Regions from separate parts of the Stenotrophomonas sp. Ker107b genome, predicted to be linked through region 1. Evidence: riboswitches for the same ligand, from Rfam matches in the RefSeq annotation. Region 1 holds a riboswitch; the other holds the start of a gene.
What was found. A riboswitch is a leader RNA that binds a small molecule or an ion and turns the genes downstream of it on or off. The one in region 1 is predicted to bind glycine.
Positions count from the first base shown of each region.

Region 2: another riboswitch for glycine. It lies ahead of gcvP (aminomethyl-transferring glycine dehydrogenase); the one in region 1 lies ahead of ACWV8V_RS13695 (trimeric intracellular cation channel family protein).

Region 1 covers NZ_JBSPHX010000002.1:863,264-878,219, forward strand. The annotation lists gene ACWV8V_RS13685 (MdtB/MuxB family multidrug efflux RND transporter permease subunit) at 1-2,768, opposite strand, end outside; gene ACWV8V_RS13690 (MdtA/MuxA family multidrug efflux RND transporter periplasmic adaptor subunit) at 2,765-3,880, opposite strand; gene ACWV8V_RS13695 (trimeric intracellular cation channel family protein) at 4,135-4,752, opposite strand; glycine riboswitch at 4,845-4,936, opposite strand; glycine riboswitch at 4,945-5,038, opposite strand; gene ACWV8V_RS13700 (GIY-YIG nuclease family protein) at 5,083-5,352, shown strand; gene ACWV8V_RS13705 (ribonuclease E inhibitor RraB) at 5,439-5,783, shown strand; gene ACWV8V_RS13710 (NAD(P)/FAD-dependent oxidoreductase) at 5,784-7,076, opposite strand; gene ACWV8V_RS13715 (NYN domain-containing protein) at 7,239-8,000, shown strand; gene ACWV8V_RS13720 (hypothetical protein) at 8,010-8,213, opposite strand; gene ACWV8V_RS13725 (glutathione S-transferase family protein) at 8,315-8,935, shown strand; gene ACWV8V_RS13730 (primosomal protein N') at 8,971-11,151, opposite strand; gene ACWV8V_RS13735 (hypothetical protein) at 11,589-12,593, shown strand; gene ACWV8V_RS13740 (DUF3106 domain-containing protein) at 12,586-13,149, shown strand; gene ACWV8V_RS13745 (MATE family efflux transporter) at 13,269-14,633, shown strand; gene sppA (signal peptide peptidase SppA) at 14,709-14,956, shown strand, end outside.
Region 2 covers NZ_JBSPHX010000004.1:2,076-17,031, forward strand. The annotation lists gene ACWV8V_RS17325 (M2 family metallopeptidase) at 1-53, shown strand, start outside; gene ACWV8V_RS17330 (hypothetical protein) at 193-579, opposite strand; gene ACWV8V_RS17335 (multidrug effflux MFS transporter) at 652-1,875, opposite strand; glycine riboswitch at 2,156-2,257, shown strand; gene gcvP (aminomethyl-transferring glycine dehydrogenase) at 2,347-5,226, shown strand; gene ACWV8V_RS17345 (amino acid permease) at 5,988-7,379, opposite strand; gene ACWV8V_RS17350 (AraC family transcriptional regulator) at 7,461-8,171, opposite strand; gene ACWV8V_RS17355 (catalase) at 8,354-10,444, shown strand; gene ACWV8V_RS17360 (hypothetical protein) at 10,470-11,264, opposite strand; gene ACWV8V_RS17365 (sensor histidine kinase) at 11,359-12,624, opposite strand; gene ACWV8V_RS17370 (response regulator transcription factor) at 12,621-13,307, opposite strand; gene ACWV8V_RS17375 (DJ-1/PfpI family protein) at 13,312-14,439, opposite strand; gene ACWV8V_RS17380 (PA4780 family RIO1-like protein kinase) at 14,629-14,956, shown strand, end outside.

The DNA of each region.
Region 1 (14,956 bases):
CCGATCAGCAGCACGATGCCGATCACCGCGATCAGGTCCAGGCTGCGCCCGCTCACCAGCAGGGCAAGCAACGCGCCCACCGTGGCCGAGGGCAGGGTGGAGAGGATGGTGATCGGGTGGATGAAGCTCTCGTAGAGCACGCCCAGCACCAGGTACATCACCACCACCGCGGCCAGCACCAGCCACAAGGTGCTCGACAGCGAGGCGCGGAACGCATCGGCCGCGCCCTGCAGGCGAAGCTCTACGCTGGCCGGCAGGCCGATCGCGGCGCGGGCGCCTTCGATGGCATCCACCGCTTCGCCCAGCGATGCCTCCGGGGCGAGGTTGAACGAGAACGTCACCGCCGGGAACTGGCCGACATGGTTGATCAGCAGCTGCGCGGGGCGCTGTTCGATCCGCGCGATGCCGCCCAGCGGCACCTGCCGACCATCCGGGCCGGTGACGTGCAGGCGTGCGATCGCATCCGGGCCGAAGGCCACGTCCGGGCGCGCTTCCAGCACCACGCGGTACTGGTTGGCCTGGGTGAAGATGGTCGAGATCTGGCGCTGCCCGAACGCGTCGTACAGCGCATCGGCGATGGTCTCCACGCTGATGCCCAGGCGCGCCGCGGCGACCCGGTCGATCACCACATGTGCCTGCAGCCCTTGGTTCTGCAGATCGCTGGCGACGTCGGCCTGTGCCGGTGCCTGCTGCAGATGCTCGAGCAGGCGCGGCGTCCACGTCTCCAGCTGCGCGATATCCGGGCTGGTCAGAGTGAACTGATACTGGGTGCGGCTGATCCGGTCCTCGATGCCCAGTTCCTGGACCGGTTGCAGATACAGTTTGATGCCTGGGACATGCGCCACGCGCTGCTGCAGCCGCGCGATGATGGCCTGTGCATCGGCAGCGCGCTGTGCGTGCGGTTTCAATTCGATCAGAAGACGCCCACTGTTGAGCGTGGCGTTGTTGCCGTCCACGCCGATGAACGAGGACAGGCTGGCCACGTCCTCATCTTCCAGCAGCGCCGCCGACAAGGCCTGCTGGCGCTGCGCCATCGCCTGGAAGGAGATCGACTGCGGCGCCTCGCTGATGCCCTGGATCAGCCCGGCATCCTGCACCGGGAAGAAGCCCTTGGGCACCCACACGTACAGCAGCGCCGTCAGCACCAGCGTGGCGACAGTGGCGGCCAGCATCAACGGCTGGCGCTGCAGCACCCAATGCAGCTGGCGATCATAGACCGCCACGACGCGGTCGAACGGGTCGCCCTGCTGCGCCGATTCCTGCCCATCGGCATCGCGACGGGTCGCATGGCCGGCCTTGAGCAGGCGCGCGCACATCATCGGCGTCAGCGTCAGCGAGACCAGCAGCGAGATGCCGATCGCCACCGCCAAGGTGATCGCGAATTCGTGGAACAGCTTGCCGACCACGTCGGCCATGAACAGCAGCGGGATCAACACGGCGATCAGCGACAGGGTCAGCGAGATCAGCGTGAAGCCGATCTGCCTGGCACCCTTCAGCGCTGCCTGCATCGGCGTGGCACCGCGCTCCAGATGACGGGCGATGTTCTCCAGCATCACGATCGCATCGTCCACCACGAAACCGGTGGCGATGGTCAGCGCCATCAGCGTGAGGTTGTTGAGCGAGAAGCCGGCCAGCAGCATCACCCCGAACGTGCCGACCAGCGACAGCGGGACCGCGATGCTGGGAATGATCGTGGCCGGGATGTTGCGCAGGAACAGGAAGGTGACCATCACCACCAGTGCGATCGCGATCAGCAGCTCGTGCTGCACGCCACGGATCGAGGCGCGGATCGATTCGGTGCGATCGCTGAGGATGGCCACATCCACACCGGCCGGCAGCGAGGATTGCAGCTGCGGCAGCAGCGCACGCACCTGGTCGACCACGGCGATCACGTTCGCGCCGGGCTGGCGCTGGATGTTGATCAGCACCGCCGGGGTGGTGCCCGACCACGCGGCCAGCTGGCGGTTCTCGGCGCCATCTTCGATGGTGGCGACATCGCCCAGACGCAGCGGTGCGCCATCCTTCCAGGCCAGGATCAGGGCGCGGTACTCGGCCACCGAGCGCATCTGATCGTTGGCATCGAGCATGATCGCGCGGGTCGGCCCGTCGAAGCTGCCCTTGGGCATGTTGACGTTGGCCGTGCCGATCGCGGTGCGGATGCTGGCCATGCTCAGCCCGTTGGCGGCCAGCGCGGACGGATTGACCTGGATGCGGACCGCCGGGCGCTGCCCACCAGCGAGGCTGACCAGCCCGACCCCAGGCAGCTGCGAGAGCCGCTGCGCCATGCGGGTATCGACCAGATCGTGCACCTGCGGCAGCGAGAGGCCCTGCGAGGTCACTGCCAGGGTCAGGATCGGGGTGTCAGCCGGGTTGACCTTGCGGTACACCGGCGGCACCGGCAGATCGTCGGGCAGGAAGCTGTCGGCGGCGTTGATCGCGGCCTGCACTTCCTGCTCGGCCACGCCGAGCGCGACCTCCAGCGAGAACTGCAGGGTGATCACCGACGCGCCGCCGGAGCTGGTCGAGGACATCTGCTTCAGGCCGGGAATCTGCCCGAGTTGCCGTTCCAGCGGCGCGGTGACCGCGCTGGTGGTGACGTCCGGGCTGGCGCCGGGATACAGCGTGGTGATCTGGATGATCGGGTAATCGACCTGCGGCAGTGCCGCGACCGGCAGCAGGCGATAGGCCATCACGCCGGACAGCAGCAGCGCCACCATCAGCAGCGTGGTCGCGACCGGGCGCTCGATGAAGGGGCGCGAGAGGTTCATGCGCCGGTCCGCGGCGGGTCCTGCTCCACCACCTCGACCTTGGCGCCTTCGCGCAGGCCGTCGATGCCTTCCACCACCACGCGCTCGCCCGCCTTGAGGCCTTCGCGCACCGAGACGCGTTCGCCATCGGCCGGGCCGAGCACCACGGTGCGCAGCGACGAGGTGTCATCGGCCGCGATCACGTAGACGTAGCTGCCCTTGCTGCCGAACTGCACGGCGGCATTGGGAATCACCACCGCATCACTGCTGCTGACCTGCAGGCGCACGTTGACGAACTGGTTGGGGAACAACGATTCATCCGCGTTGGCGAACTGCGCGCGCAGTTTGAGCGTGCCGGTGGCGGTATCGATGCGGTTGTCCAGGCTGGAGAGCACGCCATCGCCCAGCGCGGTGCGCTCCTCGCGGTCCCAGGCTTCCACGGTCAGCTGCGGATTGGCGCGTGCGGCAGCCACCACCGCCGGCAGGTCCGGCTCGGGCACGGTGAACAGCACGCTGATCGGGGTGGTCTGGGTGATGGTGGCCAGCGGCTCGGTATCGCCACTGCGCACCAGGTTGCCGACATCGACGTTGCGCAGGCCCATACGCCCGGCCACCGGTGCGGTGATGCGGGTGTACTGCAGCTGCAGGCGTGCTTCATCCACCGCCGCCTGGTCGGTCTGGCGACGGCCCTGCAGCTGGCGCACCTTGCTCTGCTGATCACTGAGGTCCTGCGCGGAGACGAAGTGCTTGCTCTGCAGTTCGGCGAAGCGCTTGAGCTGGCTTTCGGCATTGTCCAGCTCGGCCAGGTTCTGCTGCTGGGTGCCCAGCGCACGCGAGAGCTGCACCTGGAACGGGCGCGGATCGATCTCGGCCAGCAGCTCGCCGGCGGTGACGTGCTGGCCCTCGGAGAATGCCAACCGAAGCAGTTCGCCATCCACGCGGCTGCGGATGCTCACCGTATGCAGCGGGGTCACCGTGCCCAGCGCTTTCAGGCGCACCACCAGATCTTCCTGCGTCGCAGTGGCCACACGCACCGGGGTCGGCTGCGGCCCCCCGGACGGGCCGGCGGCCGGGCCGGGCGCGAGCAGTTTCCATGCAGCGATGGCGGCCAGGCCGACAGCGGCAGCGATCAACAGCGGTGTGACCAAACGACGGCGAGACGACGGGGGCGTTGAAGCGGACATACGCATCCTGCGCACCCTCCACCGGAGCAGTGCGTCCATGGGGACCGGCCGACGGCGGCAGGTCAACGGGGGAGAGGGTGTCTGGCGGGGCAGCGGGTGGTACACCGCCGCGTGGCTGGATGCCGTTCGAATGGAACGGGAGCGCCATGATACAGGGCCGGGCCGCTCAAGCTCCCGTGACCTTGGTCATGCCCGCGGGTGCGTCAATGCACCTCGTCGCGGTACACGAACTTCGGCATTTCCCACTTGAAGTGGATGGCCAGCAGGCGGAACAGGAAGCCGCCGCCCAGGCACCACAGCGTGGCGGCGTTGAGTGACACGCCGAGTTCCAGCAGGGTCAGGTAGGCCGCACCGGTGAGCAGGGTGATCACGGCATACAGTTCTTTCTGGAAGATCAGCGGCACCTCGTTGCACAACACATCGCGCAGCACGCCGCCGAACGCACCGGTCAGCATGCCGGCGATCAGGATGATCGGCACGGTGTGCCCGCCTTCGCGCGCGACCGCGCACCCGATCAGAGTGAACGCGATCAGGCCCAGGCCATCGAGCACCAGGAAGGTGCGCCGGAAGTGATGCATCCAGCGCGCCACCCAGGTCGCGATCAGTGCTGCGCAGATGGTGAAGCCCAGGTACTCCGGGTGCTTCACCCAGCCCAGCGGGTAGTGGCCGAGCACGATGTCGCGCAGCGAGCCGCCGCCGAGCGCGGTGACGCAGGCGATGATGACCACGCCGAACAGGTCCATGCGGCGGCGGCCGGCCGACAGCGCGCCGGTCATGGCTTCGGCCGAGATGGCGATGAGGTAGATCAGGGAGAGCAGCATGGGGGGGCTCCGGGAAACACGTCAGGCGGGGACGGAAACGCGCACGCATCACGCCAGCGCCGCTGCACTGTCGTGGGGTGGGATTCCGTTGCCGCTCCCGCTGTCCTTTTGCCTGAGAGTTCGGTGGCCAAGGCCACGTGCCCCTTCGGCGGGTCATTGAAGACCTCTCTCCAGATCGGCGTGTCGGATGCATGGTTGGTGGCTGTGCAGCCACCGGCCTGAGCGATTATGGGAGCCTGCGCCTTCGGCGGGCGCCAGCGCGGCGCCTCTCTCCTGCATCCGGGGCGGATTCTAGCAGCCGCCGGGCCCGTGCCGGGGGATAATCCCGGTATGCCCGCTGAACCCGCCCTCTGGTACCTGTACCTGCTTGAATGCCGCAACGGCAGCTATTACGCCGGCATCAGCAACGACGTGGACGCACGCTTCCAGGCCCATCTCGCCGGCAAAGGGGCGAAATACACGCGGGCCAACCCACCGGTGAAGGTGCTGGCGATGCGCGCCTACCCGGACCGCGCGGCCGCGTCGAAGGCCGAGTGGCAGCTCAAGCGGCAACCGCGCGAGCGCAAGCTGGCGTGGCTGGCGCTGCCCGATCCCACGTAGCCGCGCGTGCGGGTTGTTCGGGCCTTCGTTGGCGGCATACCATCGACCCTCGTTCGTTGATCCGCTTGCCCAAGCCCTGGAGTGCCATGTCCCGCGATCTGTCGTTGTACCCGGAAGATGAGAATGGCGATGTGCTCTGGAACATGCTGCAGGACGGCGATGATCTGACGATTCCGCGCGAGGTGGATTTCGCGCTGATCTTCCCGACCCAGGATGTGGCGATCGCCTTCGCCGTGCACCTGCTCAAGAACGACCAGAAGGTGTCCTTCGCCGCCTACGAGGGCAACGACGACTACCCCTGGCAGGTGGTGGTGCATCCGCTGATGCTGCCGACCCACCAGAACATCGCCGGCTTCGAAGGTCTGCTGGCCAGCGAGGCGGTCTCCTACAGCGGCCAGGTGGATGGCTGGGGATGTCTGTCGCAGGGTTGATCAGGGCGTGGGCGGTCGTTTCGGCCGGCGATCGTCCTGTGCATCACCGAAGATGATCCGCGCGCTGCGCTGGTAGCTCCAGTACGCCACCGCCCAGTTCAACAGCACCACCACGCGGTTGCGGAAGCCGATCAGGAAGAACACGTGCGCGGCCAGCCAGAACCACCAGGCCAGCACCCCGGAGAGCTGCAGCCGGCCGAGGTGGACGATCGCCGCCATGCGGCCGATGGTCGCCAGGTTGCCGAAGTCCTGGTATTTGAACGCACCCGGCGCGGGCTTGCCGGCCAGGCGTGCCTGGACGGTGGTGGCCACGTGCTTGCCCATCTGCTTGGCCGCCGGCGCGACGCCGGGCACCGGCTTGCCGTCGGCCTGGGTCAGTGCCGCCAGGTCACCGGCAACGAAGATCTCCGGGTGGCCCTCCAGGGTGAGGTCAGGCTGCACCGGCACGCGGCCGGCGCGGTCCAGTGGCACGTCCAACGTACGTGCCAGCGGTGAGGCGGCGACACCGGCGGCCCAGACCACGGTGCGGGCCTCGACGAAGCGCTCGCCGAGCTGGAAGCCTTCGGCAGTGATGTCGCTGACCGGCGTGCCGGTGAGCACTTCCACGCCCAGCTTTTCCAGCTGACGGCGCGCCTTGAGCGAGAGCACCTCGGGGAAGGTGGACAGCACGCGCGGGCCGGCTTCGACCAGGCGGACCTTGGCCGAGGCGGGATCGATATGGCGGAACTCATTGCGCAGCGTGTGCCGCGCGATCTCGGCCAGGGTGCCGGCCAGTTCCACGCCGGTGGGGCCGCCACCGACCACGGCGAAACTCAGCCACGCCGCTTTGCGCGCGGGATCGGGTTCGGCCTCGGCACGCTCGAAGGCGAGCAGCAGCTTGCGGCGCAGCGCGATGGCATCGTCCAGCGTCTTCAGGCCCGGCGCATCGGCGGCCCATTCGTCGTGGCCGAAATACGCGTGGGTGGCGCCGGTGCACAGCATCAGGGTGTCGTACGTAATCTGCGTGCCATCGGCCAGCGTCGCGGTCCGCGCGGCCTTGTCGATGTCGGTCACTTCACCCAGGCGCACTTCGACATTGCGCTGGTGACCGAGGATATGGCGCAGCGGTGCGGCGATATCCGGCGCGGACAGGCCTGCGGTGGCCACCTGGTAGAGCAGCGGCTGGAACAGATGATGGTTGCGACGGTCCACCAGGGTGATGCGCACGTGCGCCGAGGCGAGGGCACGGGTGGCCCAGAGGCCGGCAAAACCGCCACCGATGATGAGCAGGTGGGGCGTGGGATCGCGGGTCATGCTTCACTCCTTGGCGGGCGCCGGCGGGGGGCGGCGCAGGTCGTCTCGTGATGCGGCCCATGGTCGCACGTGAAGCGCGATGTTCACGTCGATGGCCGATACTGGGTTCAGGGGCCATCGCGCTTGCCCGATGGCCGATCCGATCCTGCCCAGGAGACCGAGATGTCCGAACCGGAAAAGCGCATCGCCCTGTTGATCGATGCCGACAACGCGCCCTCATCCAAGATTGATGCGGTGCTGGCCGAAGTGGCCCGCTACGGCGTGGCCAATGTCCGCCGTGCCTACGGCAACTGGAAGAGCCCGCGGTTGAAAGGGTGGGAGTCCGTGCTGCACGAGTACGCGATCCGCCCCATCCAGCAGTTTGCCTACAGCCGCGGCAAGAACGCCTCGGACATGGCGATGGTGATCGACGCGATGGACATGCTGTACGCCCGCAATCTGGATGGCTTTGCGATCGTCTCCAGTGATGCCGACTTCACCCCGCTGGTGATGCGCCTGCTGACCGACGGGGTCAAGGTGTACGGCTTCGGCGAGAAGAAAACGCCCGAGCCGTTCGTCAACGCGTGCTCGAAGTTCACCTACATCGAAGCCTTGGGGCAGCCGCATGCGGCCGATCAGGAGGTGGAGCAGGACAACGAGGAAACCCGCCCGCGCAAGAGCGGCCCGGAGCTGCGTAATGACACCCGCCTGGCGCAGATGCTGCGCCGCGCGGTGACCTCGGCCGAAGCCGAGGATGGCTGGTCACACCTGGGCCCGGTCGGCAGTCAGATCGGCAACCAGGCCTCGTTCGATTCGCGCAATTACGGGTACGGCAAACTCAGCGATCTACTGGCTGCGACCGGCTTGTTCGAGATGAAGAAGGACGGCAAATCGACCTATGTGCGCGCGCTGCCCAAGAAGAGTGCGGCCAAGGCGACGAAGTAAGCGCTGGCCTCAACGCAGCAGCGCGGCCAGCGGGCGGGCCGTGCTGCCGTTGAAGCCATCGGAGAAGCCTCGCACGGCGTCAGGCAGCATGCCGCTGGCCAGCAGCAACAGCGCGGCGCTGAGCAGCAGATTGCGATGGTGGCGGCGATAACCGACCACCAGGGCACCGATGCCGGCAACGAGCAACACGATTTCGAGTGCGTAGAGGATCATTGTTTTTCATCCATGACATGACGGTGGGCCCGCCGTTGGGCGTATCGTAGCGGCACCGCGCGACCCCGCTGCCGCGCATCGAACGATACGGGAATCCGATCATGCTGAACATCTGGGGCCGTCGCAATTCCAGCAACGTGCGCAAAGTGCTGTGGTGTGCCGAGGAGATCGGCGCGCCGTACGAGTCGATCGAGGTCGGCGGTGCATTCGGTGGCACGCAGTCGCCGGAATACCGGGCGATGAATCCGAACGGGCTGGTGCCGGTGATCGAGGACCAGGGCCTGCCGCTGTGGGAATCCAACACGATCGTGCGCTATCTCTGCGCGCGCTACGCGCTGGGCACGCTGTACCCGGAAGACGTGGTGGCGCGCGCGCAGTCGGAGAAGTGGATGGACTGGACCACCTCGACCTTCGCCGGCGTGTTCCGCGATCTGTTCTGGGGCACGTTGCGGACCGCGCCCGCTGATCGGGATGAGGCGCGCATCGCTGCCGCACTGGTGCGCTCGGGCGAGTTGCTGGCGATGGCCGATGAGGCCTTGTCGCGGCAGCCGTATCTGTCCGGTGAGCAGTTCGCGATGGGCGATATCCCGTTGGGTGCCTTCATCTATGCCTGGTTCGAGATGCCGATCCAGCGGCCGGACCTGCCGCATCTGGCCGCGTGGTACGAACGGCTGAAGCAGCGGCCGGCGTATCAGCGTGGGGTCATGACCGCGCTGACCTGAGCGGCCGTGCCGACCCACGGTCGGCACCTGCCGGCCTAGTACAGATCCATCGGATCCACATCCAGCGACCAGCGCACCCTGCGTGCCTGCGGCAGCGCGGAGATCTGCGGCGTCACCTGATCCAGCACGCCATGCAGTGGGCGTCGCGCGGGTGAGGACAGCAGCAGCTGGGTGCGCTGGTAGCCGGCGCGGCGGGGCATCGGTGCCGGCATCGGGCCGTAGCGTTCCACCGCGGCATCGTCGGGAATCAACGCGCGCACCGCACTGAGCATCGCGTTGGCATGCTCCACCTGCTGCGCTTCGGCACGCAGCAGCGCCAGGTGCGCGAACGGCGGGAAACCGGCCGCTTCGCGCTGCTGCAGTTCCGCCTCGGCAAAGGCGTGATACCCACCGTTGACCAGCGTCTCCAGCAGCGGATGCCCCGGGTGGTGGGTCTGCAGCCAGACCTCGCCGGCATCCACCGCACGCCCGGCGCGGCCGGCGACCTGGATCAGCTGCTGCGCGAGTTTTTCACTGGCGCGGAAGTCGGCCGAGAACAGGCCTTCATCGATGCCGACCACCACCACCAGGGTCAGCTTCGGCAGGTCGTGACCTTTGGCGAGGATCTGCGTGCCGACCAGGATCCCCGCGCGATCGCCGAGCGAGGCCAGCTGGGTTTCCAACGCATCCCGCTTGCCGGTGGTGCCGCGGTCGATGCGGATCACCGGGAACTCCGGGAAGGCCTCGACCAGGTGTTCTTCCAGCCGCTCGGTGCCGATGCCCTGCGGCTGCAGCGCCAGGCTGCCGCAGTCCGGGCACGCCAGCGGCGCGGACTGGCGTGCGCCACAGTGGTGGCACTGCAGGCGCCGGCCGCCGGCATGCACGGTCATCGGCGCATCGCAGCGCTGGCACGGCGCGGTCCAGCCGCAGTCATGGCAGAGCAGCACGGGCGCATAGCCGCGGCGGTTCTTGAACACCAGCACCTGGTGCCCGGCCTGCAGATGCTGGGTGATGCCGGCCAGTACTTCCGGCGAGAGCCCATCGCGCAGCGGGCGTTTACGCACATCAAGCACGCGCACCACCGGCGGACGCGCGGCGCCCGCGCGCTGCTTCAGGCGCAGGTGGGTGTAACGGCCGGCATGCGCGTTGTGCAACGATTCCAGCGACGGCGTGGCGCTGCCGAGCACCACCGCCACGTCCAGTGCCTTGGCGCGTACCAGCGCGAAATCGCGTGCGTGATAGCGGATGCCGTCCTGCTGTTTGTAACTGCCGTCGTGCTCTTCGTCGATCACGATCAGGCCCGCATTCGGCAGCGGCGTGAACACCGCCGAGCGCGTGCCGACGATGACCTGTGCTTCGCCTCGCGCGGCGGCGGCCCACACGCGGGCGCGCTCGTTGTCGTTCAAGCCGGAGTGCAGCACATGCACCGGAATGCCCAGGCGGTTGCGGAAGCGCGACAGCGTCTGCGGGGTCAGCCCGATCTCCGGCACCAGCACCAGCGCCTGCTTGCCGCGCGCAAGGCACGCCACGATCGCCTGCAGGTAGACCTCGGTCTTGCCACTGCCGGTCACGCCATCGAGCAGATAGGCGGCAAAGCCGTCGGCGGACGTGATCGCGGCGATCGCCTCGGCCTGTTCGGCATTGGGCGCGGGGCCGCTGGCCGGCGACGCGACGGCCGGGCTGTGCGCCAGCGCGATCCGTTCGACCAGCTCCCGCTTGGCCAGCGACCGGGCAGCGCTGCGCCAGTCGTCCATCAAGGTATCCAGGCGGTCTTCGTTCACCACGCCCTCGGCCAGGCACGCTGCCAGGCGTTGCGGACGGGTACCGCTGCGCAGCTTGGGCTGCGGGTCGTGGCCGGCCGCCGTCAGCTGCCAGCCCCACTGATGGGTGTCCGGCACGGCCTCACCCCGCCGCAGCGGACCGGGCAGGGCCGTACTGATCACTTCGCCCAGCGGGGCATGGGTGTAGCGCGCCAGCCACTGCAGCGAGCGCCACAGCTCACCGGTCACCAGGGGCGTGGTGTCGATCCACTCGATCGCGGCGCGCAGGCTGCCGGGGTCTTCGACCTGGCCGATCCCGGCCACCACGCCGACCAGCTCCCGGGAGCCGAACGGCACCCGGACCCGTTGCCCGGTCATCCCCGGGTCCGGGGCCGGCCCGGGCGGCGGGGCGTAGTCGAACAAGTGCGGCAGCGGCACCGGCAGGGCGACGCGCAGGGTCGAAGACGAGGAGGTCATCGGGCCAGTGTAGCGGGCAGGGGCGGACCGGATCACGCCCATTCACCGTCTCAACCGGGTGCGCGCCGAATCATAAATCTCACCTAAATATCCGACTTGATTGGAGATTCAGGCTTATCCACATCTTCTGTGGATAAGTCTGTGCGCCACTGCGTATGTGACCGCCTTGCGTCAGGAACTTCCGACGTTCTGCTCAGGTTGGTCAAAAAATAGCCACGCAACAATGATCAATAAAAACAACAAGATAGCTGTGAAACAAAGTTGAAACAGCCTTGACGCGGGGCTCACGTGTGGTTCTACCCCGGTTTTACGTGGTGCTGTGCACAACCTTTTGCGCCGGAAGGCTTTGCGGACCGTGGCCGCTCACTGGAAATGAACATCCGCGCGCCGCTGGAGTGACGCAATCGCTATCATTTCCACACAATGATGGAGTTGCTATGACGGCTGCGCCCGCCCCCGTTTCTTCTACCGCAGCCGGCGCGCTGTCGGCGTTTCTCCGTGGCGTTGAACGCCGCGCCCTGGTCGTGGCCGAGCTGCAGTGCGGCGACCCGACCGTCGCCGAACAGGCGCTGGTCGCCGTCATGCGTGCCTTCGCCGGGATCGCCAGCGATCTGCCCATGGCCCAGTGGCCGGAGCGGTTCTGGTCGCTGCTGGTACACCGTGCGCCGTTGCGCGAGCCGGCCGGAGGCACCTGGCCCGCGTCGCTGGAGCACCTGGCCGGGCTGGCCGCGCCGGCGCGACTGGCGTTCCTGCTGCGGATCGGTGGCGGGCTGGATGAAGCCGCGGCCGCACAGATCCTGGATCTGCCGATGGCCGACTACCAGCACGCACTGGCCGATGCCTGCCCGCGCGATGCCCATGGCAACCCCGATGCCGCTGGCTGGCGCGCGCTGGCCGAACAGGTCCAACTGCGCATCCGTGATCTGCCGGCCACCCGCCTGCAGCGCCTGCAGCAGCCGGTGGCCGCGCCGGCCAGCCAGCAGCCCGATGCCCCCTCCTGGCGCACCCCGGTCAAGTCCGATGCGTCCACTCAGCGCCGCCCGGTCAAGCGCCAGCGTGGCCGTCGTTTCCCCTGGAAGGGCGTGCTGATCGTCGCGGTGACGGTGGGCGTGCTGCTTGGCGGGGCGGCATGGTGGAAGCACGCCCGCCAGGCCGGTGAGCCCGCAGCGGAGATCCCCGAGGGGGCGGTCGCCGATGACGCCCAGGTCACCGTGGAAGACCTGCCTGCCGACGACCTGCCAACCGTGGCCCCGACCGCCTCGCCCTACGCAGCTACGGACGCGGCGATGCTGGCCGATCCGGATCTGCCGACCGCTCGCGATGCCGATCTGTACGCCTGGTTCGCCGCAGGCGGTCCCGTGCCCGTGGACGAATCCCAAGCCCAGCCGAGCCGCCCTGAACCCGCTACCGCCGGCCTGGAGACGGCTGCCGCCGATGAGTAAGGCCGCCTTCCTGCTGATCGCCCTCGGGCTCTCCAGTGCGGCCATCGCCGCCCCCAACCGGGTCGAGGTGCCGCTGGCGGTGCCGGCCCCGCCCAGCGCCACGGCGCCGGCCATCCCGGCCACCCCCGCGGCGCTGGATCCGGCCCAGCTGCGCGAGCTGCGCAGCCGCTATGCCGCCTGGCAGGCCATGAGCGAGAGCGAGCGCGCCCGCGTCCGTGCAGCAGCGGCACGCGTGGCAGCACTGCCGCCAGCCCAGCAGCAGGCCTTGCGCCAGCGCTTCGCCGAGCAGGATCAACGCTTCCGCGATGGCTGGTTGCTGGGTCCTCAGCTCGGGCATGAATTCACCAAGCTGCAGGGCCTGTTCGGTTACCTGCCGGCCGAGCAGCGCCCGACCGCGCTGGCGGTGCTGCGCCAGCTCACGCCCTCCCAGCTCACCCAGCTGACCCTGGTCGCCCAGCGCACTCCGCCGCAGGACCGCGATCGCGTACGTGCCGAGTTCCTGGGCGTGGCCCCGGCTGCGCGCGACACCTGGCTGCGCGAGCACGTCGGCCACTGACGGCATCGCCCCGTTTACCTGAAAGCGCGGCTTTTCCCCGGCCGCGCGCGTAAGATGTCGGGCCGCAACCCGGTGCCTGTGCCTTCCGCGCGCGACCGTAGTTGCCGTCTGTGACGTCCATGTCTACCGCTTCCTCTACGCCGCGCCTCTCCCGGGAAGTGCGCGCCACCGGTCTGCTCGCGCTGCCGCTGGTTCTGGGCCATGTCTCCACCGGCCTGATCTCCTTCGTCGACAACGTGATCGCCGGTCACCACGGCACCCACACGCTCGCCGCCGTCACCATCGGCACGGCGCTGCTGTGGCTGCCCATGCTGATCCCGATCGGCACCCTGATCTCGCTGACCGCCTCGGTCTCTCAGCTGCACGGTGCTGGCCGCGAGCGCGAGATCGGCCCGCTGTTCCGCCAGGCGTTGTGGCTGGCGCTGGGCCTGGGCCTGATCATGTTCACCTTCCTCACGGTGGTGCCGCCGCTGCTGCCGGCGTTCGGCATCGCGCCGGACATCGTGCCCGGGGCGACCGCGTTCCTGCATGCGGTGCGCTGGGGCGGCCCGGCGCTGACGCTGTACTTCTGCATGCGCTACCTGAGTGAGGGCATGCACTGGACGCTACCGACCATGCTGCTCGGCTTTGGCGGCCTGCTGGTGCTGGCGCCGCTGGGCTATGTGCTCTGCTACGGCAAGCTCGGCTTCCCCGAGCTGGGCGCCGAAGGCCTGGGCATGGCCTCGGCGATCATGATGTGGCTGCAGGCCCTGTGCTTTGCCGGCTATCTCTGGAAGACCAAGCGCTTCGCCCATCTGCAGCTGTTCGCGCACTTCGAGGCGCCGCGCTGGAGCGCGATCTGGGAGCTGCTGCGGACCGGCCTGCCGATCGGTATCACCGTGCTGATGGAAGGTGGATTGTTCATCGTCACCGCGCTGCTGATCGGGCGCCTGGGCGCGACTGAAGCGGCGTCGCACCAGATCGCCATCAACGTGGCCCAGCTGTGCTTCATGATCCCGATGGGTGTGGCCGAAGCGACCACGGTGCGGGTCGGCCATGCGGTCGGCAGCGGCAACGGGCTGGGCGTGCGCCGCGCGGCGATCGCCGGGCTGCTGATCATCCTGGGCACCCAGACGCTGTCGGCGCTGGTGCTGCTGCTTGGCCATGACGCCATCGTCGGGGTCTACACGAACGATCTGGGCGTGGCTGCCCTGGCCTCGACCCTGCTGTTGTATGCGGCCGCATTCCAGTTCCCGGATGGCGTCCAGGTGCTCTCGGCCGGCGCGCTGCGCGGGCTGAAAGACACCCGCGTGCCGATGTTCATCGCCATGTTCTCGTACTGGGGCCTGGGCATGCCGCTCGGCGCCGGGCTGGGCCTGGGCCTGGGCATGGGGCCGCAGGGCATGTGGCTGGGGCTGATCCTGGGCCTGACCGCTGCCGCCATCCTGATGGCCTGGCGCCTGCGCGTGAGCAGCGCCCGGGCCGGCCTCCCTTCGACACCCTGACTTGTGTCCGATGCCGACGCGCCCGGCACCGGCTATTCTGGCACCACGGCAAGAAGCCACTTTGGAGTTACCCCCATGAATCAACCCGCGCGTCGCAATCCCGTCGCCAGCTTCTTCATCGGGCTGTGGGATGTGATGAACTTTACCCGCCGGCTCATCCTCAACCTGGTGTTTTTCGGGCTGCTGTTCCTGATCCTGATCGTGTTCATCGTCGCGATGGGCAAGAGCGCGACCTCGAAGACGTCGCTGCAGGACCGCACGACCCTGGTGATCGCACCGGAAGGCCGGCTGGTCGAACAGTTCAGTGCTGATCCGGTCAGCCG
Region 2 (14,956 bases), on a different contig from region 1:
CGGCGGCCACCGCTGCGGCCCCGGCCGCACCGACGGCGCCCGCGGCACCGTAACCGGTTGGGCCGGGCCCTGCCCGGCCGCAGTCCGCAATGAAAAAAACCGGCCGAAAGGCCGGTTTTTTTGTCCGTGACGCTTTGGCCTGCGTCCGGCCTCGATGGGCCGGGAGCACGTGCAACCACGCGTGGCGTGGCGCTACGACTTGGGTTTCAGGGCAGCCGCCAGCTCGGTCTTGAACTGCTCGAAATCCATGCCATCGGCCTTGGCCTCGGCGTGCGCGGCATCCTTCAACGCATCCGAGTACACCAGCCGGACAGGAGTGCCCTGCCGCTCGTGCAGCTCGGCGGCCTGCATGATCAGGGCCAGTACCCGCGCCGCGCTGGGCGTCTGACCGGCAATGCGGCCATCCATCCCCAGCACCCATTCTCCGTCGCGGCGGACGATGCCGGCCAGCAGCGTACGCTGCTGATCGCGCAGCTCTGCGTGCGGCTCAACCGGCGGGGTGGCGGCCTGCTCGCGGTTGGCGGCCTGGGTTTCACGACGCCGGCGGATGTCGCGGCGCAGTTTGGAGGTGGTCGACATCAGGGACTTCCGGACTGCATGAAAGGGCAAAGGATACCGCACGGGTCCTGATGGTCCCGCCAGCTGCGTGGCCTACTCGATGGGCGTCAGTACTTCGCGGCGGCGCTCGCAATACCGCTCCCAGTACCAGAACGAGCCGCCCAGTGCGAAGAAGCCCATGTAGCCCAACGCCAGATGTACCGGACTGCTGCTGAGCATCGGCGAGACCACACCGGCCACGACGGTGTTGATCATCAGCTGGATGAACATCTGCATCGAGGACGCCAGGCCGCGCTGGTGCGGGTACATGTCCAGCACCGCCAGCGCCAGCACCGGGAAGATCAGCGCCATGCCCACGCCGCCCAGGAAGATCGGCATCACCGCCCACGGCAGCGCGATCTGCTGCACGGACAGCACGTAGGTGATGTTGAGCACGGCCGACACTGCGCACAGACCGAACCCGATCGCGATCTGCCGCTGCGGCAGGATCCGCCCGGCCATCCGCCCGGACAGGAACGAGCCCATCGTCATGCCGCCGATGGTCGGAATGAACAACCAGGCAAAACCGCCCTCGCCCAGCTTGAGGTGCTGCATCACCAGCACCGGCGCCGAGGCGATGTACAGGAAAATGCCGGAGAAATTCAGCGCACCGGCAGCCGAAAGCCGCAGCAGGCGCGCGTTGGAGCCCATGCGGGCATAGCTGCGCAGCAGTTCACGCATCGACAGTGGCGTGCGCGCCTCGACCGGGTGGGTTTCCGGCAGCCACTTGCCCGTGGCCAGCAGCAGGACCACGCCGAACAGCACCAGGAACCAGAAAATCAGCGGCCAGTCGCCGCCGCCGAGCAGGATCCAGCCACCGATGATCGGGGCGATCGCCGGGGCCACGCCGAAGATCATCGAGACCTGGCTCATCAAGCGCTGCGCGTCGGCACCGTGGTACAGATCGCGGATCACGGCGCGGCCGACGATCACACCCACACCGGCAGTCACGCCCTGCAGTGCGCGGAACACCAGCAACGTGGTCATGTCCCGCGACAGCGCACAGCCGATCGAGGCGCCGATGAACAACACCAGCCCGCCGATGATCACCCGCTTGCGGCCGAAGGCATCCGACAGCGGGCCGTGCGCCAGGCTCATCAGGCCATAGAACAGCAGGTAGACGCTGATGGTCTGCTGCACCGCGACCTGGTCCACCTGCATGCGCTCGCCCAGCAACAGGAAGGCCGGGAAAATGGTGTCGATCGAGAACGGACCGAACATCGCCAGGCCTGCAAGCAGCAGGGCCAGACGGCGGGTCGAAGGTGAGGCGGGCGTCATGCGGGCTTCCGTCAGCGGCCATGCGCACTGCACGGCGGGCGCCTGGCCCGGAACGGGCGGCGCCAGATGAATACGAGGATCCGTTGATCATAGGCCTTTGCCGACCCCGGCACCATGCCCGGCGGCGGTTTCCGGCGTCCATGCGCCCCCGTATTCAGGTGCCGGAAAGGCCCAGTGGGCCGAAGCGCTGGGCTATAATCGCCGGGCTACATGGTGGGAGAAGCGGACACCCGCTGCCGAAGGCGCAACGCCCGTAATCGCTCAGGCCCGATACCACCCGCATCAAAACTCTGGAGAGACCGGCGAGTGCCGGCGCCGAAGGGGCACGAAGTCCGCAGATGCGCGCTTCCAAACTCTCAGGCAAAAGGACAGAGGGGCACCCAGGAAGACCGCAAGGTCCGGTGGATCGCTGTCGCCCGCGACGCGCCCTGGCCCCGGCCGCCTTCCGAACGTGCGTGCCCACTCTCCGAGATGCCAGCCATGTCCCAGAACACCCCCTCCCTGCGCGAGCTTGAACACAGCCACGCGTTCGTCGAACGCCACATCGGCCCCAACGACGCTGAAATCGCGCAGATGCTCGACGTGGTCGGCCACGCCTCGCTGGACGCGCTGACCGATGCGATCGTCCCGGCCGGGATCAAATCGCCGGCACCGCTGGACCTGCCCGAGTCGCTGACCGAAGTGCAGGCACTGGCCAAAATCCGCGCCATCGCCGACAAGAACCAGGTGTTCCGCACCTTCATCGGCCAGGGCTACTACGGCACGCTCACCCCGAACGTCATCCTGCGCAACGTGCTGGAAAACCCGGCGTGGTACACCGCCTACACCCCGTACCAGGCCGAGATTTCGCAGGGCCGCATGGAAGCGCTGATCAACTTCCAGACGCTGTGCGCCGACCTCACGGGCATGGAGATCGCCAACGCCTCGCTGCTGGATGAAGCCACCGCCGCCGCCGAAGCGATGACGCTGGCCAAGCGCTCGGCCAAGTCGAAGTCCGATACGTTCTTCGTGCACGACGCCGTGCACCCGCAGACGCTGGAACTGCTGCGCACCCGCGCCGAGCCGATGGGCATCGTGCTGCGCGTGGGAACCCCGGCCGAGGCGATGGAAGCCGAAGCCTACGGCGTGCTGCTGCAGTACCCGGATACCTTCGGCCATATCGGCGACTACAAGGCGCTGGCCGATGCCGTGCACGCGCGCGGTGGCCTGGTCGCCGTGGCCACCGATCTGCTGGCGCTGACCCTGATCGCAGCCCCCGGCGAATGGGGCGCGGACATCGTGGTCGGCAACTCGCAGCGCTTCGGCGTGCCGTTCGGCTTCGGTGGCCCGCATGCCGCCTTCATGGCCTGCCGCGATGCCTACAAGCGCTCGATGCCGGGCCGCCTGATCGGCGTCTCTGTCGACGCGCAGGGCAACGCTGCCTACCGCTTGACGCTGCAGACCCGCGAGCAGCACATCCGCCGCGAGAAGGCGACCTCCAACATCTGTACCGCCCAGGTGCTGCTGGCGGTGATGGCCTCGATGTACGCCGTGTACCACGGCCCGGAAGGCCTGACCCGCATCGCCCGTCGCACCCACCGTCTGGCCGCGATCCTGGCCGCCGCACTGCGCGGCGCCGGCGTCAACGTGGGCGAGCACTTCTTCGACACCCTGCACGTCAAGGATGTGGACGCCAAGGCGATCCACGCCAAGGCGGCGGCGGCGCGCATCAACCTGCGTGCGATCGACAGCGATGCGGTCGGCATCAGCCTGGACGAAACCGCGACCCGCGCCGACATCGTCGCGCTCGGCCAGCTGTTCGGTGCCACGGTCGACGTGGATGCACTGGATGCGGCCACCGCCGATGCGTTGCCGGCCGATCTGGTGCGCACCAGCGACTTCCTGACCCACCCGGTGTTCAACACCCACCACAGCGAACACGAACTGCTGCGTTACCTGCGCTCGCTGGCGGACAAGGACCTGGCGATGGATCGCACCATGATCCCGCTGGGCAGCTGCACCATGAAGCTCAACGCCACCGCCGAGATGATCCCGGTGACCTGGCCGGAATTCGCCAATATCCATCCGCTGGCCCCGGCCGATCAGGCCACCGGCTACAAGGAACTGATCGACGGCCTGGAAGCGATGCTGGTCGAGTGCACCGGCTATGACGCGGTCAGCCTGCAGCCGAACTCCGGCGCGCAGGGCGAGTACGCCGGCCTGCTGGCGATCCGCGCCTACCACCGCTCGCGCGGCGAAGGCCATCGCGACGTCTGCCTGATCCCGGATTCGGCGCACGGCACCAACCCGGCCTCGGCCCAGATGTGCGGCATGAAGGTCGTGGTGACCAAGACCGATGCCAACGGCAACGTCGACCTGGACGACATCCGCATCAACGCGGAGAAGTACAGCGACCGCCTGGCCGCGCTGATGATCACCTACCCGTCCACGCACGGCGTGTTCGAGGAAGAAGTGGTGGAGATCTGCGAGATCGTGCACCAGCACGGTGGCCAGGTGTACACCGACGGCGCCAACATGAACGCCCTGGTGGGCGTGGCCAAGCCCGGCAAGTGGGGCTCGGACGTGTCGCACCTGAACCTGCACAAGACCTTCTGCATCCCGCACGGCGGCGGCGGCCCGGGCGTCGGCCCGTGTGCGGTCAAGTCGCACCTCGCCCCGTTCCTGCCGAAGGTGCTGGGCGGCGAAGGCGATGTCGGCATGGTCAGCGCGGCCAGCTTCGGCAGCGCCTCGATCCTGCCGATCAGCTGGATGTACATCACGCTGATGGGCACCGCCGGCCTGCGCAAGGCAACCCAGGTGGCCCTGCTCAACGCCAACTACATCGCCAAGCGCCTGGCCCCGCACTTCAAGACCCTGTATACCGGCCGCAACGGCCTGGTGGCGCACGAGTGCATCCTGGACGTGCGACCGCTGGAGAAGACCTCCGGCATCGGCGCCGAAGACGTGGCCAAGCGTCTGATCGATTTCGGCTTCCACGCCCCGACGTTGAGCTTCCCGGTCGCCGGCACGCTGATGGTGGAACCGACCGAGAGCGAATCGCTGCACGAACTGGACCGTTTCATCAACGCGATGATCCAGATCCGCGAGGAAATCGCCGCGATCGAAGACGGCCGTCTGGACCGCGAGGACAACCCGCTCAAGCACGCCCCGCACACCGCCACGGCGGTCTCGGCCAGCGAGTGGGCCCACGCCTACCCGCGTGAGCTGGCGGCCTTCCCGCTGGCCAGCCTGCGCCAGCAGAAGTATTGGCCGCCGGTGGCGCGCGTGGACAACGTCTACGGCGACAAGAACGTGATGTGCGCCTGCATCCCGGTCGATGCGTACAAGGAAGACGAGGGCGTGGAGGTCTAAGCCTCTCTGCCCTGATGCAACAGCAGACGGCCCGCGCAAGCGGGCCGTTTTTGTTATGGGCTGCTGCCGACTCCCCGACTCCCCGACTCCCCGACTCCCCGACTCCCCGCCTCCCGGCTCCTGCGCGCCGTGGAGGAGAGCCGCCTTTGGATTCTGCCGGCTGGGCGGGGGTGTGTGGGTTCGCGGGACTCGCCGTGAATCCGTCCATGGAGGCTCATGTCGCGCCATCCATGGCGCTCATGGTCCCGCCAACCCACACACCCCCGCCCTCGACAGTTTGTCGGCCGCCCATGAAAAAACAAACGCAGATGCCCTGCGGCGGAGATGAGCGTCAGTACGTCATGCCGTCGTCGCGTCGCGTTGTAGTCAATCACCTGGGCATCAGCATCAGCATCAGCAACTGCATTGGCGTTGGCGTTGGCGTTGGCGTTGAACATCGAGCACTGTGCGTCGTGCATCGAGCACTGAGCATTGAGCTGAGCGCTGAGTATCTAGATTCGAGAAGTGAGCAGCGCAGCACCAGCTCGGCAGCGTTCTGCGTTCTGCGTTCTGCTTTTGACTTCCCATTGCCCACCAGCCCCCTGTCAAAGGGTGGGCACGGGTGGGTTGGCGGGACCGTATGCCGCCATGGATGGCGGCATACGAGCTTACATGGACGTACTTGCAGCGGGTCCCGACAACCCACCCGTGCCCGCCCAGGCAAGCGGAGTCACGAACCTGCGGCTGTTGGCTATTGGCTGCTGGCTGTTAGCAGTTGGCAATCAGCTACCCCGACCAGCACGCACCCGGCGCGCAATCTCACTGCTCGCCGCTATCACCGCCGTCAGCGCCGCCATCGACAGGAACTGCAACCGCGTATGCGCCTCGGACAACAGCAGACCGAAAATCAACGCCAACACCCCCAACCCGATCACCGTCAGATACGGATACCCCGCCATCCGGAACGGCAACCGCGTCCCATCCCGGTTCGCCCGATGGCGCAGAATCAACTGCGACAACAACGAAATCGTCCACACCAACAGACACGTCGAACCCACGATGTTGAGCAGCACCGGCAACACCTTGTCCGGGAACACCAGCTCCATCACCGTCGCCGCAAAACCGAACAGCACACTGGCCAGCACCGCGATGATCGGCACCTGGCGCGGATCGGTCCAGCCCAGCACCGCCGGCGCCTCACGACGCTGCGCCAGCGAGTACATCATCCGCGACGCGCCGTAGAGATTCGCATTGAGCGCCGACAGCAGCGCGATCACCGCGATCAGCGTGATCGCCGTCGCCGCGCCCGGAATCTTGGCCGCTTCCAGCACGGCAGCGAACGGCGACTTCAGCGCCTCGCTGGTCCACGGCACCACCGCGATGATCACGCTCAGCGAGCCGATGTAGAACACCAGGATGCGCCACGCCACGGTACGGATCGCGCGGGCGATGCTGCGCTCGGGATCTTCGGTCTCGGCCGCAGCCACCGCCACGATCTCGGTACCCCCGAAGGCGAACACCACCACCAGCAGCGCCGCGCCGATCCCGGCCAGGCCCTTGGGCATGAAGCCACCGTGCTCGGTGAAGTTGCGCAGGCCCGGCGAGGCCACGTCCGGCAGCCAGCCCATCAGCAGGGCCACGCCGATCAGGATGAAGCCGATGATCGCAGCCACTTTGAGGATCGCGAACCAGAATTCGAACTCGCCGAAGTTCTTCACTCCGAGCAGGTTGATCGCCGTGAAGAACAGCATGAAGGCCAGCGCGGCCATCGGGACCGGGATCGCCGGCCAGACCGTCGCCAGCAGCCCAGCGGCCCCCACTGCCTCGGCGGCGATGACGATCACCAGCTGTACCCACCACAGCCAGCCGACCGTGGCACCGGCGGTGGCACCCATGGCGTCGGCGGCGTAGACCGAGAACGCGCCGCTGGTCGGCTTGGCCGCGGCCATTTCGCCAAGCGCGTTCATCACGATGATCACCAGCGCGCCGGCGACCAGATACGACAGCAGCACCGCCGGTCCGGCGGCCTGGACGCCCACCCCGGAGCCGAGGAACAGGCCAGCGCCGATCGCGCTGCCCAGGCCCATCATGATCAGCTGGCGGGGCTTGAGCGCGTGCCCGAGGCGGGTATCGGCGGGCGGAGTGGCAGGAGCCGGAGTCTGGGATGCGGGCATCGGAATCGATTGGCGGGCAACAAGTGCGACACCATACCCTGTCGGCCGCGCGACGGCATAGGCCACAAGCCCCACCCCGGCTCAGGCGGCCGCGCGCTCGCTGATCTGGGCGCGGTAGGCGCGTGGCGACAGCCCGACCTCGGCCTTGAACTTGCGGGTGAACGCGCTCTGGTCGGTGAAGCCGCAGGCCTGGCCGATGCTGGCGATGCTGTCCGGGCCATGCAGCAGATGCACCGCCATCTGGATGCGCAGCCGGGTCAGCACCTGCTGCGGGGTCATCTGGAACACCTTGCGGAAGGTGCGCTCCAGTTTGGACAGCGAGAACCCGGTGATGTCCAGCAGGGTCTGCATGCGCACGTTCTCGGCGTAATGCGCATTCAGATGCGCCAGCGCGAGGCGAAGCTGTTCGTACTGCGTGCCCAGGCTGTCCTTCTGGCCCAGATCGCGCGAGATCCCGATCAGCCCGCGGATCTGCCCGTCCACCACCAGCGGCCGCTTGCAGGTCAGGCACCAGCCCGGCTCGCGGTTGGCGAACAGATGCAGCTCCATCAGGTTCTCGATGACCTTGCCGGCCAGCACCTGCTCGTCCTGGGTGGCGTAATCGGCGCCCAGCCCGGTCGGGTAGATCTCCGCTGCGGTGCGCCCGATCACGTCCTTGCGGGATTTCAGCCCCAGCCGACGCAGCATGGTCTGGTTGATGTGCGTATAGCGCCCGTCGCAGTCCTTCATGAAGAACAGGACGTCCGGGATCGCATCAAACAGGGCTTCGATGTCGGCAGGTTCAACGCGCATGCGGCGGGGAAAGACAGAAGGACACGCGATCAAGGATACCCGCCCGGGCGCCGTCGACCCAGCGCCGAAGCGCCGCATGTGAAGCGCGGGTGCAAGCGGTGCCGCCTTTTCGCACCCTCGATTAACGCCCCGGCCGCCAGTGTGAAGCGATCCCCCTTCCCGCCAGCTCCCGGAGTCGCCTCATGGCCGCCAGCAAGAAAAGCACGAAGAATGCCCCTGCACCCGCCGTCGATGTCCGTGGCGAAGGGGATGAACTGCACCAGCGCGCGGGCAACGGCCATCCTGTGCTGACCACCAACCAGGGCATCCCGGTCGGTGACAACCAGAACTCGCTGCGCGCCACGCCGCGCGGGCCGACGCTGCTGGAAGACTTCATCCTGCGCGAGAAGATCACCCACTTCGATCATGAGCGCATCCCCGAGCGCATCGTGCATGCGCGAGGAAGCGCCGCCCATGGCTACTTCGAGCTGACCCGCTCGCTCGGCGAGTACACCCGCGCCCGTATCCTCAGTGAAGTCGGCGTGCGCACGCCGCTGTTCACCCGTTTCTCCACCGTGGCTGGCGGCGCCGGTTCGGTGGATACCCCGCGCGATGTGCGCGGCTTCGCGGTCAAGTTCTACACCAAGGAAGGCAACTGGGATCTGGTCGGCAACAACATCCCGGTGTTCTTCATCCAGGACGCGATCAAGTTCCCCGACCTGATCCATGCGGTGAAGATGGAGCCGGACCGTGCCTTCCCGCAGGCGGCGAGCGCGCACGACACCTTCTGGGATTTCGTCTCGCTGATGCCCGAGTCGATGCACATGATCATGTGGGCGATGAGCGACCGCACGATCCCGCGCTCGCTGCGCACCATCGAGGGGTTCGGCATCCACAGCTTCCGGCTGATCAACGATGCCGGCGAATCGACGTTCGTCAAATTTCATTGGCGACCGAAGCTGGGCATCCAGTCCACGGTGTGGGACGAGGCGGTCAAGCTGCAGAGCGCGGACAATGACTTCCACCGCCGCGATCTGTTCGAGGCGATCACCGCCGGCGACTTCCCCGAGTGGGAACTGGCCGTGCAGCTGTTCACTGAAGAACAGGCCGAGGCGTTCCCGTTCGATCACCTGGATTCGACCAAGATCATTCCCGAGTCGCTGGTGCCGCTGACCGTGATCGGGCGCATGGTGCTGGACCGCTGGCCGGACAACTTCTTCGCCGAGACCGAGCAGGTCGCCTACTGCCCGGCCAACGTGCCGCCGGGCATCGACTTCAGCAACGATCCGCTGCTGCAGGGTCGCCTGTTCTCGTATCTGGATACCCAGCTCAGCCGACTGGGCGGGCCGAATTTCCACCAGATCCCGGTCAACGCGCCCAAGTGCCCGTTCGCCAACCACCAGCGCGACGGCCACATGCAGATGAACATCCCGAAGGGACGGGTCGCCTACGATCCGAGTTCGCTGCAGGGCGACAGCCCGCGTGAGAGTGCCGACGGCTTCCCCAGTCACGCCACCGCCCCGGATGACGGCCGCAAGGGGCGCGTTCGCGCGGAGAGCTTCGCCGATCACTACAGCCAGGCCCGCATGTTCTTCCGCAGCCTGGAGGCGCCGGAGCAGGCGCATCTGGCCTCGGCGCTGGTGTTCGAGCTCTCCAAGGTGGAGACGGTCAAGGTGCGCGAGCGCACCGTGAGTCACCTGCGCAACATCGACGATGCACTGGCCAAGCGCGTGGCCGACGGTCTGGCGATGCCCGCGCTGCCCGAGCCGGCGGCCACGCAGACCCCGGCACAGGATTTCCCGAAGGCGCCGGAAGTGCGCATCATCGGCCGCACCAAAGACCTGCTCAAAGGCCGCTGCATTGGCATCCTGTTCGACGAAGGCTCCGACGCGGCCTTGATCGCCAACCTGCGCAAGGCGGCCGACAAGGCCGGGGCGAGCGTCAAGCTGGTCGCGCCCAAGATCGGTGGCGCCAAGCTCAGCGACGGCAAGACGCTGGCCGCCGATGGTCAGCTGGCGGGCACGCCCTCGGTGGTGTTCGATGCGGTCGCCGTGGTGCTCAGCAATGATGCTGCCAAGAAGCTGAGCAAGGAATCGGCCGCGATCGATTTTGTCAGCGACGCCTGGGCCCATCTGAAGGCGATCGCTGCCGATGACGGTGCACAGGCGCTGCTGAAGATTGCCCGGGTCGGCAACGATGCCGGCGTGGTCGAGGCGGAGGACGCCAAGGCCTTCCTGGCTGCGGCGGCCACCCGCCAGTGGGCGCGTGAACCCAAGGTGCGCACGCTCGCCTGAGCCGTGCGCGGTGCGCCGTGCTGATCTAGCGCGGCGCGGGTGGCGCCGGGGCCTGTTTGGGCACCGGCGCAGGCTTCACGGGGACGGCCATCGACTGCAGCCGACGGATCGAGCCGATCGGCACGGCTTCGGCACGCCGCTGCGCCGGCCACCACAGGAACACGAATGCGCTGCTGGAGCCCAGCAGCTTCGCAGTGCCGGGCAAGGTGGCGCTATCACCGTTGAGCATCACCTGGACCGGCGTGCCTCCGTTGCCATCCCGGATGGCTTCGGCCTTGTTCAACGCATACAGTGCGGCGCCGATGGCCATGAAGCAGACCACCCCCATGCACATGCCGGTCAGGGGGCGCAGCCCGGAAAACTCCCAGTTCATCCACGGCGATTCGGAGAACAGCATCCGCCATCCCCAATGCCGCGCACGCAGGCGTGCCACTTTGGCCGGGTTGCGCCGCCGCAGTGTTTCCGGCCAACCCAGCAGCACCGCCAGCAGTGCGCCCAGCAGCAGGATCAGCACATAGGCTGGATCGCGCAGACCGGCGACCAGGAAGTCGCTGACCTGCAGGTAATCGAGAATCGACAGCCGGAACTTGAAGTAGAAGAAATAGCTCGACCACAGCCCCAGCGCGGACAGGAACACGTAGCCCGCACTCACCATCAATGCCGGTTCCTGGCGCAGCAGGCGCCAGATCACCGCGACCATCGAGTCTTCGTTGCCATGCGTGACCGGCAGCAACGACCAGTCGGTCGGCGTCTGATCCGCCGCTGATGTCTGCGACTCGCCGCCAGCGGCCGTCGCGATGCCCTCGTCCCTGTTCCCCATTCGCCCCTCCCCGTTCAGCAGAGCATCGCGCACTTTGACGGTGGACGGAAGCGGGCGTGGCAGTGGGCGGATGGGGTGCGAGGACCGCCCCGCTTCAGTGCACGCTGAAACTGGCCACCGTGGCGTGCTCGGTTCCCTCGATGCGCAGGTCGATGGCGAAGCGGTCGCACAGCCGGTGCACGATCGCCAGGCCAAGGCCGAAGCCGGCACTGCCTTCGCCTTTGGCGAAAGGCCGCACGATCGTGTCAGGGTCACCGGCCGGGGCGGTGTTGCGGATGCGCAGGCGTCCGGCCGCGACATCGATGTGCACCGCCCCCTCCCGCGTGTGCGCGAACGCATTGCCGACCAGGTTGGCCAGCACCATGTGCAGCACCGGCCCGGGTACCGCCAGGCGAACGTCACCGGGTACATCGACCCGCACCTTGACCGGCTTGCCCTCCAGCAGCGCGGCCTGCTCGACCACCACCTGTTCCAGCACCGGCAGCACCGCCAGCGGCCGCGCATCCTGTTCAACGCTCTCTTCGCGGGCCAGGGTGAGCAGGGTGATCACGGTCTGTTCGAGCTGACGCGCCGAGTGCTGCACATGCGCCAGCTGCAGCCGTCCGGCCACGGACAGCCCCGGTTCGTTGGCCAGCTGTTCGGTCGCGCTGCGGATCACCGCCAGCGGCGTGCGCAGCTCATGACTCGCATCCCGGGTAAAGGCATGTTCGCGGGCAACAAAGGCGCGCACCCGCCCGGTCAGGTTGTCCACCCCCCGCGCAAGGACGCCGATTTCATCATCGGGGAAGTCGCGCGCGAACCCGACGGGCAGTCGATCCGGTGCCATCCCATCGACCAGTGCGGCCAGTCTGGACAAGGGACGCGTGGTGCGTCGTGCCAGCCACGCACCGGCCAGCACGGCAACGACCACCACGGCCAGCCCGGACCAGGCCAACAGACCCAGAATCTGGCGGCGCATCGGCCGCACCACCAGCTGCTGGCTGACCTCGGCGACCAGCCATCCGGGTGTACCGGCGCCGCCCGGTTGCAGCGCGCGCAGGTGATAGTGCCGTCCCTGCGTACCGGCGAACTCGTGGCGCCATGGCTCGGCATCGAACGCGGTTTTCAGATCGGCCGGGAACGTGGCACTGCTCTCGTGCACGGTCATGAACGCGTTGCGCGGCGACGACCAGCTGCCACCCGCGGCCCGCTGATCCAGCTGCTGCTGCGCTTCCTGTTCGAGCATCGCATCGAAGAAGCGATCCTCCACGCTGTACACGAACACCGCCACGTACAGGCCGAACAGGCTGGCCACCGCCAGTGCGAACACCGCGAAGGCCAGCATCAACCGGTTGCGAAGGCGATGCACACGGGTCGTCATGCGTCGGCCTCCAGCTTGAAGCCGACATCGTGCACGGTCTTGAGCATGGGCCGATCGAACGGTTTGTCCAGGACCTGGCGCAGCAAGTACAGGTGCGAGCGCAGCGGGTCCGATGGTGGCGCCTCATCGCCCCACAGACGACGGATCAGCTCGCTGCGGGTCACCGTGCGCGGCCATGCCTCGGCCAGCAGCACCAGCAGGCGATACGCGGTCTGCGGCAGCCCAAGCACTTGGCCGCGGCGAGTCGCGCTGCCGCTGCGGCGATCGATATCCAGCGAGCCGATGCGCAGCACGTAACCCTCGCGCCGCTCATGCCGGTGCGCCAGCGCCAGGCACCGCGCCAGCAGCTCCTCACCGGCGAACGGCTTGACCAGATAGTCATCGGCACCGGCCTGGAAGCCGACCAGCTTGTCGGCCAACGTGTCGCGCGCGGTCAGCATCAGGATCGGGATGTGGCGGTCGGCCTGCTCGCGCAGATGGCTGCACACGCGCAGGCCATCCATGCCCGGCAGGGTCAGGTCCAGCACCAGCACGTCCGGCGGCTCGTCCAGCGCCATCTGCAGCCCGCTGAGCCCATCGGCGGCGAAGGCCACGCGATGGCCGCGCGCCTCCAGCAGCGTGGCCATGCCGGCGCGCAGCGCCGGGTTGTCCTCGATGACCAGGATGTGCAGGCCGTCATGCATGGCGTCAGCCTTCGATCGTGTCCTTGAGCTGCTTAGCTTCGGCCATGTCGGGGTGCGTTTCCAGCAGTGTGCCGAGCACGCTGCGCGCCTGTTCCACCTCGCCCAGCCGCCAGTGCGCCTGCGCGATGCCCAGCGGCAGCTGCGGCTCGCTCATGTACGGCGCCGCCAGCTGCATGATCGCCAGGGCGTCACGCACGGCCGCATCGTCCTGCGCGGCCTGCAGCTGGTAGTAGCCGAGCACGCCGATCAACTGGTCGTGATAGCCGGTGCGGTTGCTGGCCAGCTCGCGCTCGACCGCGTCGCCCTCGCCGTCGAGCAGGCGCTGCACCAGCGCCATGCTGGCTTCATCGCGCCAAGGGGTGCGGGCGACCGGGGCGCGACCGGTGGCGCGCACGATCGCTTCGGCGACCGCCGGCGTGGAGTACGGGTTCTGCCCCGTGATCAGACGCCCGTCCACCACCAGCTTGGGCATCATCAGCGGCGCCTGCTCCCAGCGCGCACCGCGCTCGCGCAGCGCGGTTTCCAGCAGGAACGGGAATTCCTTGGCCCAGCGCTTGCCGAACACGCCCTCCTCCGCATTGGTGAAGCCGGTCATGCGGCGCCCGGCGACCAGCAGTGATCCGTCCGCCAGCCGCACATCCACCAGCGCTGCCGGGCCGTGACAGACGGCCGCGACCACGCCGCCTTGATCGTGCAGTGTGCCCAGCACCGTGCGCAGCGCGGCATCAGCGGGCAGATCGAACATCGCGCCCTTGCCGCCAACCACGTAGACCGCCGCATAGTCGGCCGCACGCAGGGTCGCGGTGGCGCGGGTATCGGCGAGCAACGCGGTCGCCGCCGGATCGGCCAGCACGCGCGCGTTGAAGGGCTCCTTCGGGTCGAACTTGTCGGCTTCCACCGGCCCGCCGCGCGGGCTGGCGACCTGCACGGCCAGGCCGTTGTCGCGGAAGATCAGGTAGGCCTGGGCGAACTCGTCCATCTCGAACCCGGGGCGGGTCTTGCCGTGATCGCGGCCTTCGCCGCTGACGACGATCAGCACCGTATCGGACGCCGCGGGGCGGGCATGCAGTGCGGGGACAGCCAGCAGCAAGGTCAGAACGGCACCGGTGCGGCGCAGCAGGGACAGCATCATGGGAGCACTCCTTGGGAAGTGAGCTCAGCCTGCCGCGCGGATGTGAAGCAGATTTCAAGCGGTCGCCTGCGTGCACGCAGCTGAACAACCCGACCGCCTGGCGCCGTGTCGATGGCTCCATCGGCCCGAAGATGCGAAAATCCCTCCCCCTCCAGGGCAGGCCCCGCGCCAGCCGATTCCCGAGATACCGTGAAGACCCCCCAAGGCTTGCAGGCGCTGATCGACGACGGCGTGATCGATGAAGTGCTCCGCCCGCTCAAGAGCGGCAAGGAAGCAGCGGTATACGTGGTCCGCAGCGGCGACGATGTGCGCTGCGCGAAGGTCTACAAGGACATGGCCCAACGCAGCTTCCAGCAGCGCGTGCAGTACCAGGAAGGCCGCAAGGTCCGTGGCAGCCGCGAAGCGCGCGCCGTGGGCAAGGCCAGCAACTACGGCCGCAAGCAGCAGGAAGCGGCCTGGAAGAACACCGAGGTCGATGCGCTGTACCAGCTGCGCGATGCCGGCGTGCGCGTGCCCG